2 regions of the Streptomyces sp. IBSBF 3136 genome follow, and region 2 is predicted to be linked to the other one. Evidence: riboswitches for the same ligand, from Rfam matches in the RefSeq annotation. Region 2 holds a riboswitch; the other holds the start of a gene.
What was found. Region 2 has a riboswitch for S-adenosylmethionine ahead of thrC (threonine synthase). Riboswitches for the same ligand answer to the same signal wherever they lie in the genome.
Positions count from the first base shown of each region.

Region 1: linked by a shared signal. The riboswitch ahead of V7E45_RS28015 (aminotransferase class V-fold PLP-dependent enzyme) and the one ahead of thrC (threonine synthase) in region 2 are both predicted to bind S-adenosylmethionine.

Region 1 covers NZ_JAJSZC010000159.1:6,714-14,217, reverse strand. The annotation lists gene qcrC (cytochrome bc1 complex diheme cytochrome c subunit) at 1-335, shown strand, start outside; gene qcrA (cytochrome bc1 complex Rieske iron-sulfur subunit) at 332-1,390, shown strand; gene qcrB (cytochrome bc1 complex cytochrome b subunit) at 1,387-3,018, shown strand; gene trpD (anthranilate phosphoribosyltransferase) at 3,139-4,206, shown strand; SAM riboswitch class IV at 4,293-4,409, shown strand; gene V7E45_RS28015 (aminotransferase class V-fold PLP-dependent enzyme) at 4,551-5,912, shown strand; gene V7E45_RS28010 (Lrp/AsnC family transcriptional regulator) at 5,979-6,260, opposite strand; gene V7E45_RS28005 (rhomboid family intramembrane serine protease) at 6,257-7,051, opposite strand; gene V7E45_RS28000 (hypothetical protein) at 7,205-7,444, shown strand; gene V7E45_RS27995 (NYN domain-containing protein) at 7,482-7,504, shown strand, end outside.
Region 2 covers NZ_JAJSZC010000135.1:13,487-20,990, reverse strand. The annotation lists gene V7E45_RS25780 (hypothetical protein) at 1-600, shown strand, start outside; gene groL (chaperonin GroEL) at 701-2,323, opposite strand; gene V7E45_RS25770 (cold-shock protein) at 2,597-2,800, opposite strand; gene V7E45_RS25765 (MoaD/ThiS family protein) at 3,230-3,505, opposite strand; gene thrC (threonine synthase) at 3,502-4,785, opposite strand; SAM riboswitch class I at 4,803-4,964, opposite strand; gene V7E45_RS25755 (glucosyl-3-phosphoglycerate synthase) at 5,094-6,065, shown strand; gene V7E45_RS25750 (alpha,alpha-trehalose-phosphate synthase (UDP-forming)) at 6,162-7,504, shown strand, end outside.

The sequences.
Region 1 (7,504 bases), on a different contig from region 2:
ACAACTTCACCGGCAAGGGTGGTGCTCTCACCAAGGGCAAGTTCGCGCCGACGCTGGAAGGCGTCGACCCGAAGCACATCTACGAGGCCATGCAGACGGGCCCGCAGAACATGCCGTCCTTCCCCGACACCACGCTGACGGAGAAGAACAAGAAGGACATCATCGCGTACCTGCACGCGGTGGACAGCGACCAGACGACCAACCCCGGCGGCATGGAGCTGGGTGGCATCGGGCCGGTCAGTGAAGGTCTGTTCGCCTGGATCTTCGGTCTCGGCGCGCTGATCGTGGTCGCCGTCTGGGTCGCCGCTCGGACCGCAAAGGCCAAGAAGTCATGAGTAGCCAAGACATTCCAGAAGAGAACCTGCCCGCTGAGCAGGGCCACGCGCACGGCGCCGTGAGCGTCGCGGACGAGGAGAACCCGTTCGCGGACCCGGGGCTGCCGCCCCACGAGCCCCGGATCCAGGACATCGACGAGCGTGCCGCAAAGCGGTCCGAGCGCGTCGTCGCCCTGCTGTTCACGGTGTCGATGCTGGCCACGGTCGGCTTCATCGTCTCGTACGTGTCCATCCCGCACGACAAGTCGATCTTCGTCTTCCCGATCGGGCACGTCAGCGCGCTGAACTTCGCGCTCGGCCTGACCCTCGGTGTCGCGCTGTTCTGCATCGGCGCGGGCGCGGTCCACTGGGCCCGCACCCTGATGTCCGACGTGGAGGTCGCCGCCGAGCGTCACCCGATCGAGGCCCCGCCGGAGGTCCGCGCGCAGGTGCACGCCGACTTCCGCGAGGGCGCGAAGGAGTCGGCCCTCGGCCGCCGCAAGCTGATCCGCAACACGATGTTCGGCGCGCTCACCCTGGTGCCGCTCTCCGGCCTCATGCTGCTGCGCGACCTCGGTCCGCTGCCGGGCACCTCCCTGCGGCACACCCTGTGGGCCAAGGGCAAGCTGCTGGTCAACATGAACACGAACCAGCCGCTGCGTCCCGAGGACGTCGCCGTCGGTTCGCTGACCTTCGCCAAGCCCGAGGGACTGGAAGAGACCCAGGAGGACTTCCAGAACGAGATCGCCAAGGCCGCCCTGATGATCATCCGGATCCAGCCGGACAACATCAAGGACAAGCGCGAGCTGGCATGGTCGCACGAGGGCATCGTCGCGTTCTCGAAGATCTGCACCCACGTCGGCTGCCCGATCTCCCTGTACGAGCAGCAGACGCACCACGTGCTGTGCCCGTGCCACCAGTCCACCTTCGACCTCTCCGACGGTGCCCGAGTGATCTTCGGCCCCGCCGGTCACGCCCTGCCGCAGCTCCGCATCGGCGTGAACGACGAGGGTTACCTCCAGGCGCTCGGCGACTTCGAGGAGCCCGTCGGTCCTGCATTCTGGGAGCGCGGATGAGCACCAACGAGAACAACGAGCGACGCGGCAAGGCGCCGGCCGGCGAGCGGATCGCCGACTGGGCCGACGGCCGGCTGGGGATCTACTCCCTGGCGAAGTCGAACATGCGGAAGATCTTCCCCGACCACTGGTCGTTCATGCTGGGCGAAGTCTGCATGTACAGCTTCCTCATCATCATCCTGACCGGTGTCTATCTGACGCTGTTCTTCCACCCGTCGATGAACGAGGTGGAGTACCACGGCAGCTACGTCCCGCTCCAGGGACAGCTGATGTCCGAGGCGTTCAACTCGACCCTGCACATCTCCTTCGACGTGCGCGGTGGTCTGCTCATCCGGCAGATCCACCACTGGGCCGCGCTGATCTTCCTCGCCGGCATGTTCGTGCACATGATGCGCGTGTTCTTCACCGGCGCGTTCCGCAAGCCGCGTGAGATCAACTGGCTGTTCGGCTTCCTGCTGTTCGTCCTCGGCATGTTCACCGGCTTCACCGGTTACTCGCTGCCGGACGACCTGCTCTCCGGCACCGGTGTCCGCTTCACCGAGGGCGCCATCCTGTCGATGCCGATCGTCGGAACGTACATCTCGTTCTTCCTCTTCGGCGGTCAGTTCCCCGGTCACGACTTCGTCGCCCGGTTCTACTCGATCCACATCCTGCTGCTGCCGGGCATCATGCTCGGCCTGATGGTGGGCCACCTGATCCTGGTCTTCTACCACAAGCACACGCAGTTCGCGGGTCCCGGAAAGAGCGAGAAGAACGTCGTCGGCATGCCGCTGCTGCCGGTGTACATGGCCAAGGCGGGCGGCTTCTTCTTCCTGGTCTTCGGTGTGATCGCGGCGATCGCCGCGGTGACCCAGATCAACCCGATCTGGGCCATGGGCCCCTACCGGCCCGACCAGGTGTCCACCGGCGCCCAGCCCGACTGGTACATGGGCTTCGCCGAGGGTCTGGTCCGCTACATGCCGGGCTGGGAGATCAACTTCTGGGGTCACACGCTCGTCCTGGGCGTGTTCATCCCGCTGGTGCTCTTCGGTCTCGTCCTGGCGGTCATCGCGCTGTACCCGTTCCTGGAGTCCTGGGTCACCGGCGACAAGCGCGAGCACCACATCCTGGACCGTCCGCGCAACGCCCCGACCCGTACCGCGTTCGGTGCGGCCTGGGTGACCGTGTACATGGTCGGCCTGGTCGGTGGTGGCAACGACCTGTTCGCCACCCACTTCCACCTGTCGATCAACGACGTCACCTGGTTCGTCCGGATCTCCTTCTTCGCCGGACCGGTCCTCGCGTTCATCGCCACCAAGCGGATCTGCCTGGGTCTGCAGCGCCGCGACCGTGACAAGGTGCTGCACGGTCGCGAGACCGGCATCATCAAGCGGCTGCCGCACGGCGAGTTCATCGAGGTGCACGAGTCGCTCAGCCAGGAGGCGCTGCACACCCTCACGGCTCACCACCAGTACGAGCCGGCCCAGATCGGTGAGACGGTCGACGAGAACGGTGTCGAGCGCAAGGTGACGTCCGCCGAGAAGCTGCGCGCCAAGCTCAGCCACTCCTACTACGGAGGGGACAACCAGATCCCGAAGCCCACCGTCGAGGAGTACAAGGAGATCACGAGCGGCCACGGCCACCACTGATCCCGGCGTCGCCACGCCACGACGAAGGGCCCCGTCCGGCTTACGGACGGGGCCCTTCGCCCTGTCCGGGGCTGGATAGGGTGGCACCACACTCTTCTTTCACGACACCAGGAGCGTCAGATGAACGCTGTGACCCCCGCTGGAGGCGACACCGCGGCGGGCCGCTCCTGGCCCGTCCTGCTGAACGGCCTGCTGGACGGCCACGACCTCTGCGCCGACGACACCGCCTGGGCCATGGACCTGATCATGCGCGGGGAGGCGACGGACGCCCAGATCGCCGGGTTCATGGTGGCCCTGCGGGCCAAGGGCGAGACGGTGCAGGAGATCACCGGCCTCGTGCGGACCATGTACGAGCACGCCAACGTCATCGAGGTGCCCGGCCCGGCCGTCGACATCGTCGGGACCGGCGGTGACGGCGCCAAGACGGTGAACATCTCCACGATGTCGTCCATCGTCGTCGCCGGCACCGGAGCCCGGGTGGTCAAGCACGGCAACCGCGCCGCGTCCTCCGCCTCCGGCTCCTCCGACGTGCTGGAGAAGCTCGGGATCAATCTGCACCTCACCCCGAAGCGGGTCGCCGAGGTCGCCGACGAGGCCGGCATCACCATCTGCTTCGCGGTGAAGTTCCACCCGTCGCTGCGTCATGTCGCCGCGGCGCGCGGCCAGTTGGGCATCCGGACCACGTTCAACGTGCTCGGCCCGCTGACCAACCCGGCCAAGGTGCGCGCCCAGGCGGTCGGGGTCGCCGACCCGCGCATGGCGCCGATCGTGGCCGGGGTGCTCGCCGAGCGCGGCAACTCCTCCCTGGTGTTCCGGGGCGACGACGGCCTGGACGAGCTGACGACCACGTCCACCTCCCGGGTGTGGGTGGTCCGCGACGGCAAGGTCGCCGAGGAGCGCTTCGACCCCCGGGACGTCGGCATCGACCTCGTCCCCGTGGAAGCGCTGCGCGGCGCCGACGCGGCGTACAACGCCGAGGTCGCCCGGCGCCTGCTGGACGGCGAGCGGGGCCCCGTCCGGGACGCCGTGCTGCTGAACTCGGCGGCGGCCCTGGTCGCCCTCACGCCGGGCGACGCGCCTCTGGCGGACCAGCTGCGCGCCGGCATGGCGAAGGCCGCCGAGTCCCTCGACTCCGGCGCCGCCAAGCGGACGCTGGAGCGGTGGGTGGCCGCCAGCAACGCCTCCTAGGGCCTGTCCGGAGGCGACCGGTCGGCGTCCCGCGATCCGGACTCGGGTTGCGGGGCGCCGATCACTTCGCGTACGTTCCCGTACCAGGTCATGAGTGACAGTCATGAGGCCCCGGCCGACTGTCCGGCAACCCTCCGTCCGTGGCGGGGTGCCCCGGGTGAGGACCAGGTCGTGGGCAGCGAGGTCCGCGGCAAGCGCGGACCCCTCGAGAAACCAGGGGTCCTGGTCGTCGAGGAGCCTTCCGTGAGCAAGCGAATGCGATAGGGCCGCCGAGCCCCGCCTCCGCACACCCTTCTTCTTTCCTTCCGTACGCGCCGCGCCGTACGTCCTCACGGGAGCTCCCCATGTCTGTCCTCACCGCTGCCGCCGACCAGTCCGTTTGTGCCCCGCTGCCCGTTCTGGGACGGGATGTCACCGTCCCGCTCGTCACCGGTGGCGAGGTCACCTACGCCGCGCTCGACTACGCGGCCAGCGCCCCCGCCCTCCAGCGCGTCTGGGACGACGTGGCCGCCTACGCGCCGTACTACGGCAGCGTCCACCGCGGGGCCGGCTACCTCTCGCAGCTCTCCACCGACCTGTTCGAGAACGCCCGCCGCACGGTCGCCGAGTTCCTCGACTGCCGTCCGGCCGACCAGGTGGTCTTCACCCGGTCGACCACGGACTCGCTGAACCTGCTCGCCCGCGCCCTCCCGGCCGACTGCCAGGTCTTCGTCTTCGAGACCGAGCACCACGCCTCCCTGCTGCCCTGGCGGGACGCCCAGGTCACCTTCCTCGACGCCCCGCGCACCCCGCGGCAGGCCGTCAAGACCCTGGAGCGGGCGCTGGCCGACCGTGCGCCCCAGGGCCCGGCCCTGGTCTGCGTCACCGGCGCCTCCAACGTGACCGGCGAGCTGTGGCCGGTGCGCGAGCTGGCCGCCGCGGCCCACGCGCACGGAGCCCGGATCGTGCTGGACGCCGCCCAGCTCGCGCCGCACCACCCGGTGTCGGTACGGGAACTGGACGTGGACTGGGTCGCCTTCTCCGGCCACAAGCTGTACGCCCCGTTCGGCTCCGGCGTACTGGCGGGGCGCGCCGACTGGCTGGCCGCGGCCGCCCCCTACCTCGCGGGCGGCGGCGCCAGCCGCAAGGTCAGCCGGCGCGAGGACGGGGGAGTGGCCGTGGAGTGGCACGAGAGCGCCGCCCGGCACGAGGCCGGCTCGCCGAACGTCATCGGCGCCTACTCCATCGCCTCCGCCTGCAAGGCGCTCACCGAGGCCGGCTTCGACACCCTGGTCGCCCGCGAGCAGCACCTGATCGACACGGTCCGCGCGGGCCTGGCCGAGGTGCCGCAGGTCAGGATCCTCTCCCTCTTCGGCGACGACGCCCCGCGCGTCGGCGTGATCTCCTTCGTCGTCGAGGGCTGGAACAGCTCCCACTTCGCCGCCGCGCTCTCCGCCGAGTACGGCATCGGCGTCCGCGACGGCCTGTTCTGCGCCCACCCGCTGGTACGCACCCTGCTGGGCGCCGACCCGGGGACCCAGGGCGAGTGCGGCGCCCCCGAGGCCGCGCCGGGCGAGAAGTCCCTGAACGCCATCCGGGTCAGCTTCGGCGCGGGCACCCCGGACGAGCACGTCGAGCGTTTCGTGCGGGCGGTCCGCGAACTGGTCAGGGACGGCGCCAAGTGGCGGTACCGCACCGAGGACGGCCGCTGCGTCCCGGCCGTCTGACGGCTCCGGGCGAGCGGGGCAGGGGGGCGGCCGCGCCCGCCCCCCTGCCCCTGTCGGCGTGACGGGCTAGTTGTCCAGCCCGATCGCGAACGCGGCCTCCAGGTCGTGCTGTGAGTAGGTGCGGAACGCGACATGCGTGTCGGTGCCCTCGACGCCGGGGATCTTGCTGATCCGGCCGGGGATGACCTCGGCGAGGTCCTCGTGCTGCCCCACCCGGACCATGGCGATCAGGTCGTAGGTGCCCGTGACGGAGAAGACCTCGCTGACGCTGTCCAGCGAGGCGATCTGCTCCGCGATCTCGGGGATCCGGTCCACGCTGGTCTTGATCAGGACGATCGCGGTGATCACGACTGGTTCTCTCCCTCAGGTGCCGGAGCCGCTGCGGACTTCACTCTAGTCGCCCCTCCGTCCGCCACCACCGCCGCCGCGGAGCCCCTGCCCCGGCCCCGCTCCCGTCCGTAGCGCAGCCACGCGTAGCCGAAGCCGAGGCCGAAGCCGACCAGGTGGGCGAGATAGGCCACCCCGGGCCCCGAGCCGGAGCTGCCCGCCGCGAGCCACTGCAGCGCCGCCCAGAACGGCAGCACCACCCAGGCCGGGAAGCGCATCGGCAGGAAGAACAGGAAGGGGAGGAGACTGGTCACACGGGCGCGGGGGAAAAGGTAGAGGAACGCTCCGAGGACCGCCGAGATCGCCCCGGAGGCGCCCACCAGCGACTGCTCGGAGGCGGCGTTGGCGGCCGCGTAGCCCAGCAGGGCCAGATATCCGCAGCCGACGTAGAAGAGGGTGAACTCGACCCGGCCCATCCGTTCCTCGGTCATGATCCCGAAGACGAAGAGGAAGAGCATGTTGCCGAGCAGATGCACCCAGCTGCCGTGCACGAACAGTGCGGTGGCCGGGGTGAGCGCCTCCCGGACCGGGCGGTGGAACAGGTCGGCCGGCACCACGCCCCAGTGCCGGAAGTACGCCCGCTGCGCGGCGAGCAGGGCGTCCCCGGCGCCGTAGGCCACCGTCAGCCCCGAGGCCGGTCCGAGGACGAAGAGCAGGGAACACAGGACGATGAGGGTGTACGTGGTGGGTGCGGAGGCGCCCCGGACCGCCCTGAGTGTCCTGCCGGCCGCCGTGCCCCACGTGCTGATCATGACTACAGAGCATGACGTAACGGGACGCAGCCTGACAGACCGCCTCGCCGCCGTGGACGGACGGGCGGCGAGGACCCGGCAGGCCGTAGGGTTACGAGCCACACGCGTCGTGGAGCGGCGCGGACCGACCCGAGAAGGAAGCGAACAGGCACGATGACGGTTCCCCTGCCGACCGCCACGACGCGATGGCGCTGCACCCTCTGCGGCAATCTGACCCGCTTCGACGTCACCCGCTCGTCGAAGGTCGTCGAGTACGTCCACCTCGACCTCGCGGGCGAGCCGAACGTGGAGGAGCGCGAGGTGGTCAGTGAGACCATCGAGTCGGTCCGCTGCCGCTGGTGCAACGCGGTGGACCAGGTGGAACTCGTGGACAGGCCGGGCGCCGGCTCCTGAGCGGAGCGGGCCCCGTACAGGTATTGGGGTGTGACGGATGGTGGAGACCGCAGGCGGGGG
Region 2 (7,504 bases):
AGAGGCCGGGAGCAGCTGGGGACGGAGGGCGGCGGCTCGCGCTGGATCACCCGATCGTGGTGGTCCCGTACCGCACGCGACGACGCCTGGTGGGCGGCGTTCACGCGAGGCGACGTGCCGGAGGACCGGAGTTCACCCGAACGGCCCGGCCCCACCCGCTCCCGCGCCCACATGCTCCTCGCGGCCCTCGGTCGCACGGCCCCCGTGCTGTCCCTCTCCGCCGCCGACTGCGCCGCGCTCGCCCCGCTCCTGACGGAGTGGTTCGCACGCGGGGCCACCGACGAGGCCGTCCTGCGGGCCCTGAGCGAGGGCCTGCCGACACCGGTCCACCACCCGGCCGCCCTGGTCCACCGCCGGCTCATCGACAAGCTCCCACCGGAGCCGGTCCCCCTCCCGGCGCCCCGGCGGATCCTGGAGTGCGCGGAATGCGGAGTGCCGGGGCGGCCGGAGGCGCTGCCGGGCGGGGTGTGCGGAGGCTGCCGGGGCGAACGCGCTCCCACACCCTCCCGTACGCCTCTGACCGCTCCCACGGTCCACGCCCGCGCGGGCGCGATCCGGGATGCGATGTCCCTGCGGCGACGCGAACGGGCACCGGGGTGAGGGGCCACCGGCCGTGAAAACGCCCGAGGGCGGTACCCCCAGCCAGCAGCTGGACGTACCGCCCTCGGTCCGTAGGACAGGCGATCAACCGTCAGGTCGATCAGAAGTCCATGTCACCGCCCGGCATGCCGCCCGGAGCGGCCGCGCCGGCCTTCTCCGGCTTGTCGGCGATGACGGCCTCGGTGGTCAGGAACAGCGCGGCGATGGAGGCGGCGTTCTGCAGCGCGGAACGGGTCACCTTCGCCGGGTCGATGATGCCCTCGGCGACGAGGTCGACGTACTCGCCGGTCGCGGCGTTCAGGCCGTGGCCCGGGGTCAGGTTGCGCACCTTCTCCACCACGACACCGCCCTCGAGGCCGGCGTTGACGGCGATCTGCTTCAGCGGGGCCTCGAGCGCGAGCTTCACGGCCTGGGCGCCGGTCGCCTCGTCACCCTCGAGCTCCAGCTTCTCGAAGACCTGGGAGGCCTGCAGCAGGGCCACGCCACCACCGGCGACGATGCCCTCCTCGACGGCGGCCTTCGCGTTGCGGACGGCGTCCTCGATGCGGTGCTTGCGCTCCTTGAGCTCCACCTCGGTGGCGGCGCCGGCCTTGATGACCGCGACACCGCCGGCGAGCTTCGCCAGGCGCTCCTGCAGCTTCTCGCGGTCGTAGTCCGAGTCGCTGTTCTCGATCTCGGCGCGGATCTGGTTCACCCGACCGTTGACCTGGTCCGAGGAGCCGGCACCGTCGACGATGGTGGTCTCGTCCTTGGTGATGACGACCTTGCGGGCGCGGCCCAGGAGGTCCAGGGTCGCGTTCTCCAGCTTGAGGCCGACCTCCTCGGAGATGACCTCGCCGCCCGTGAGGATGGCGATGTCGCCGAGCATGGCCTTGCGGCGGTCGCCGAAGCCCGGGGCCTTGACGGCGACGGACTTGAAGGTGCCGCGGATCTTGTTGACGACCAGGGTCGACAGGGCCTCGCCCTCGACGTCCTCGGCGATGATCAGCAGCGGCTTGCCCGACTGCATGACCTTCTCCAGGAGCGGGAGCAGGTCCTTGACGGAGCTGATCTTGGAGTTCGCGATGAGGATGTACGGGTCCTCGAGCGACGCCTCCATGCGCTCCATGTCGGTGGCGAAGTAGGCGGAGATGTAGCCCTTGTCGAAGCGCATGCCCTCGGTGAGCTCGAGCTCCAGACCGAAGGTGTTGCTCTCCTCGACGGTGATGACGCCTTCCTTGCCGACCTTGTCCATGGCCTCGGCGATGAGCTCGCCGATCTGGGTGTCGGCGGCGGAGATGGACGCGGTGGAGGCGATCTGCTCCTTCGTCTCCACGTCCTTCGCCTGCTCCAGCAGGGCGGCGGAGACGGCCTCGACGGCCTTCTCGATACCGCGCTTCAGGGCCATCGGGTTGGCACCGGCGGCGACGTTGCGCAGGCCCTCCTTGACCAGGGCCTGGGCGAGCACGGTCGCGGTGGTCGTACCGTCACCGGCGACGTCGTCCGTCTTCTTGGCGACTTCCTTGACCAGCTCGGCGCCGATCTTCTCGTACGGGTCCTCGAGCTCGATCTCCTTGGCGATGGAGACACCGTCGTTGGTGATCGTGGGGGCGCCCCACTTCTTCTCGAGGACGACGTTGCGGCCCTTGGGGCCGAGCGTCACCTTGACGGCGTCCGCGAGCTGGTTCATGCCGCGCTCGAGGCCGCGCCGCGCCTCCTCGTCGAACGCGATGATCTTGGCCATGTGAAGTGGTCCCTCCAGGACTGGGGGTGATTCCTTCGGACCGCGCCCGCGCCCGCGACGGACGGCTCGCCGGCCCCGTGGTTCCTTGCACCACTTGGCCTGCGGGCCTCACCGACCCGGTCCTTCGTTGTCACTCTCACCTTCAGAGTGCTAACGCCAATGATTAGCACTCGGGCATGGCGAGTGCAAGCGCCTCGGGGGGATCAGCCCGGGGCGAACAGGACGAAGGGCCCACACCCCGGACGAGGTGTGGGCCCTTCGCGTGAAGAACGTTCAGGCGGTGACGCGAACCATGTCGGCCTGCGGGCCCTTCTGGCCCTGCGAGATCTCGAACTCGACCCGCTGGCCCTCTTCCAGGGTGCGGTAGCCGTCCATCTGAATCGCGCTGTAGTGGACGAAGACGTCCGCACCACCGTCGACCGCGATGAAGCCGTAGCCCTTCTCCGCGTTGAACCACTTGACGGTGCCCTGAGCCATGCCTAACTCCCCTATTACTGGCCCTTGCACAGATCCACACTTCGCGGACCCGGGTCAGACCTCACCCCCCATTGATCGGGGGCGTGCGCCGGAACGCGTCGACCGCGGCTGAATGTATCTGTCCAACTGCCGTCTGCAACAGGTCAATCGGACGAGAATTCTGGACGCGCCCGATCCGGAATCTGGCGAGAATTCAGGCGAATTCAGGGCAATTCGGGCCCCACAAATGGCTCAAAAGCCGCAAAGAACCCACGCACTTTGGCCATTTCTCGTCGGGCGTACGGCATGATTCCGGGGCTCTCGACCCGCGGGCCCGGAACGCGTTCCCCAACTCTACCGCGCTCAATCACTCAGAATGGCCCCCTCCGTTTCTCTCGCGGAGGAGGCCATTCCATGAACGATCGGTAACCGCGATTACCGAAGGTAATGTCAGCCGCCGGCGACCGCCGGAATGATGGAGACACCGGCGCCGTCGGGGGTGGCGGTCTGCAGCCCCTGCTCGAAGCGGACGTCGTCGTCGTTGACGTAGACGTTCACGAAGCGGCGCAGCTTGCCCTGGTCGTCCAGCACCCGGGCGGCGATGCCGGTGTGGTTCTTCTCCAGGCTCTCGATGACCTCGGCGAGGGTCGCGCCCTCGGCGGCGACCTCGGCCCGGCCACCCGTGTAGGTGCGCAGGATGGTGGGGATGCGAACGGTCACGCTCATGCGAGGCCAGCCTCTCGGAAGGAGTCCAGGGTCGGGCGGATGGTGGCGGTCAGGCCGGTGCCGGCCACCGCGTCGAGGGTCTTGAGGCCGTCGCCGGTGTTGAGCACGACGGTGGTCTTCGCCGGGTCCAGGACCCCCTCCTTGAGCAGCTTGCGGGCGACCCCGACGGTCACGCCGCCCGCCGTCTCCGCGAAGATGCCCTCGGTGCGGGCCAGCAGCTTGATGGCGTCCACGACCTCCTCGTCCGTCACGTCCTCCACCGCACCGCCGGTGCGGCGCGCGATGTCCAGGACGTACGGCCCGTCGGCCGGGTTGCCGATGGCCAGGGACTTGGCGATGGTGTTCGGCTTCTGCGGCCGCACGACGTCGTGACCCGCCTTGTAGGCGGTCGACACCGGCGAGCAGCCCTCGGCCTGGGCACCGAAGATCTTGTACGGCCGGTCCTCCACCAGACCCAGCTTGATCAGCTCCTGCAGCCCCTTGTCGATCTTCGTGAGCTGGGAGCCGGAGGCGATCGGGACGACGATCTGGTCCGGGAGCCGCCAGCCGAGCTGCTCGCAGATCTCGTACGCGAGGGTCTTGGAGCCCTCCGCGTAGTACGGGCGCAGGTTGACGTTCACGAAACCCCAGCCCTCGCCGGCCGGGTCGCCGATCAGCTCGGAGCAGAAACGGTTCACGTCGTCGTAGTTGCCCTCGATGCCGACGAGCTCGCCGCCGTACACCGCGGCCATGACGACCTTGCCCTGCTCCAGGTCGTGCGGGATGAACACGCAGGAGCGGAAGCCGGCCCGCGCGGCGGCGGCGCCGACGGCGCCGGCCAGGTTGCCGGTGGAGGAGCAGGAGAGGGTGCTGAAGCCGAAGGCGCGCGCGGCCTCCAGCGCCTGGGCGACGACCCGGTCCTTGAAGGAGTGGGTCGGGTTGCCGGAGTCGTCCTTCACGTACAGACCGCCGGTGACGCCCAGCTCGCGCGCCAGGTTGTCGGCCTTGACGAGCTTGGTCCAGCCCGGGTTGATGTTGGGCTTGTCGGCCACGTCGGCGGGGACGGGCAGCAGGGGCGCGTAGCGCCAGATGTTCGCGGGGCCGGACTCGATGCGCCGGCGCAGTTCCTCGGTGTCGTACGCGGAGAAGTCGTAGGCGATCTCCAGCGGACCGAAACACTCCTCGCAGGCGAACACCGGCCCGAGGGGTACCCGGTGGCCGCACTCGCGACAGCTCAGGGCGGCGGCGGGACCGAGATCGACGGCGGGATTGCTGGTGCTTGCAACTGTCTGCGCAGCCATGGAGGCGAGGCCCTTTCTCCTCATCTTCCTCACGACGCACTTCGCCGTGAGACGGATTTGGCACCTTCCCTAGCCGGGAGCCTCGCGGAGACGGTCAGATCAGGTCTGGTCTACGAGTACCGACTGGAGGGTTGCCGGGGCTTCATCGGGCCGTTTCCCTCTGCCCCTCTGGATGAGCTGTATGTGGTTGTCGGCGCCGGTGATCCCCGACATGCGATGGTCATCGGCGTTGTTCAAGACTGTAACCGAAGGCCAGGACAGTTGAGATAGTCGTCCGAACCGCGAGACAACAGTGAGGAGCCACCGACGTGCTGGAAGAAGTCGAGCGTTGGCTGAGCACGCGCTCCTGGTCCGTGACCGACCGCTCGCCGCACAGGATCCTGGCCGCCAAGCAGCGCACGGGCCAGACGGTCTCCGTCGTGCTGCCCGCACTGGACGAGGAGGAGACGGTCGGCGACATCGTCGCGGTGATCCGCCGCGACCTCGTGGAGCGCCTCCCGCTGGTCGACGAGATCGTCGTCGTCGACTCCGGGTCCACCGACCGCACCTCCGAGGTGGCCGCCGCCGCGGGCGCGCGGGTCGTCCACCGCGACGACATACTGCCGCGCATCCCCGCCGTCCCCGGCAAGGGCGAGGTGCTGTGGCGTTCCCTGCTGGTGACCGGCGGCGACATCGTCTGCTTCGTCGACGCCGACCTGCGGGAGTTCTCCTCCGACTTCGTGTCCGGGATCGTCGGCCCGCTGCTCACCGACCCGGACGTCGACCTGGTCAAGGCCATGTACGACCGTCCGCTGCTCACCGGTCCCGAGGGGCCCGGCGGCGGCCGGACGGCGGGGCAGGGCGGCCGGGTCACCGAGCTGATGGCCCGCCCGCTGCTGAACATGCACTGGCCGCAGCTGGCCGGCTTCGTGCAGCCGCTGGGCGGCGAGTACGCGGCCCGCCGCTCGCTGCTGGAGCGGTTGCCGTTCCCGGTCGGGTACGGCGTGGAGCTGGGCATGCTGGTGGACGCGCTGCACCTGGTGGGCCTGGACGCACTGGCCCAGGTCGACGTGGGCGTGCGCAAGCACCGCCACCAGGACGGTCAGGCGCTGGGCAGGATGGCCGCCGCGATCTACCGCACGGCGCAGCTGCGGCTGGCCCGCGGGCACCTGGTCCGCCCGTCCCTGACCCAGTTCGAGCGGGGCGCGGACGGGTTCGAGCCGCGCACCTACTCGGTGGACACCGAGGAGCGGCCGCCGATGGCGGAGATCGCGGAGTACACGCACCGCCGGGTGGCGTGAACGCGTGGTGGCCGGACGGCTGTATCCGGACCCCGCCGCAACCGACGGGGCGGTACGTACGTTTGAGCGTTTCCGGGCCGGGCTAGGTTGAGGCTTATGGCTTCCAGGCACGGTGCTGAGGTGCTGGTCGCGTCCAATCGCGGACCGGTTTCGTACGAGGTGCGCCCCGACGGCGCGGGCGGCTCACTGCACGCCAAACGGGGCGGTGGCGGCCTGGTCTCGGGCCTGTCGGCCATCGGCTCCGAGGCCAGTGCGGTGTGGGTGTGCGCCGCGCTGGGCGACGGCGACCGGGAGGCGGTGCGGCGGGCGGACGGCGGACTGCTGCCGGTGGAGGACACCGGCGGGCAACGGGTGCGGATGCTCGACATCGACGCCGCCGTGTTCGCCGACGCCTACAACGGCATCGCCAACTCGGTGCTGTGGTTCGTACACCACATGCTGTACCAGACCCCGCTGGAGCCGGTCTTCGACGCCGGTTTCCGACGGCAGTGGGCGTCGTACCGGGCGTACAACGAGGCGTTCGCGCGGGCGCTGGCCGAGGAGGCGGCACCGGGCGCCGCGGTGCTGATCCAGGACTACCACCTGGCCCTCGCCCCCCGGATGCTCCGCGAGCTCCGCCCCGACCTGCGCATCGGACATTTCTCGCACACCCCGTGGGCCCCGCCGGACTACTTCCGGCTGCTGCCCGACGACATCGCGACCGAGCTGCTGGAGGGCATCCTCGGCGCGGACCGGGCGGCGTTCCTGACCCGGCGATGGGCGGACGCGTTCACCGACTGCTGCCGGACGGTCCTCGAGTCCGGCGTCCCGGCCGGGACCCGGATCGGGGTGCACGGTCTCGGGGCGGACGCGGACTTCCTGCGCGAGCGGGCGCACCGCGCGGACGTGGGCGAACGGATGGCCGCGTTGCGCGCGGAGATCGGCGAGGGGCGCCGGACGATCGTCCGGGTGGACCGCACCGAGCTGTCCAAGAACATCGTGCGCGGCCTGCTGGCGTACCGGGAGCTGCTGGAGGACCACCCCGAGTGGCGCGAACGGGTGGTGCACGTGGCGTTCGCCTACCCGTCCCGGCAGGACCTCGCCGTCTACCGGGCCTACACCGCCGAGGTTCAGCGGGTCGCGGAGGAGATCAACGCGACGTTCGGCACGCCCGGCTGGACCCCGGTGGTGCTGCACGTGAAGGACGACTTCGCGCGCTCCCTGGCCGCGTACCGGCTGGCCGACGTCGCCCTGGTCAACCCCATCCGGGACGGCATGAACCTGGTCGCCAAGGAGGTGCCGGTCGTCTCCGACGAGGGCTGTGCCCTGGTGCTGTCCCGCGAGGCCGGGGCGTACGAGGAGCTGGGCGAGAGCGCGATCGTGGTGAACCCGTACGACATCGGGGGGACGGCGCGCGCCCTGCACGAGGCGCTGACCCTGCCGGCGGGCGAGCGGGCGGA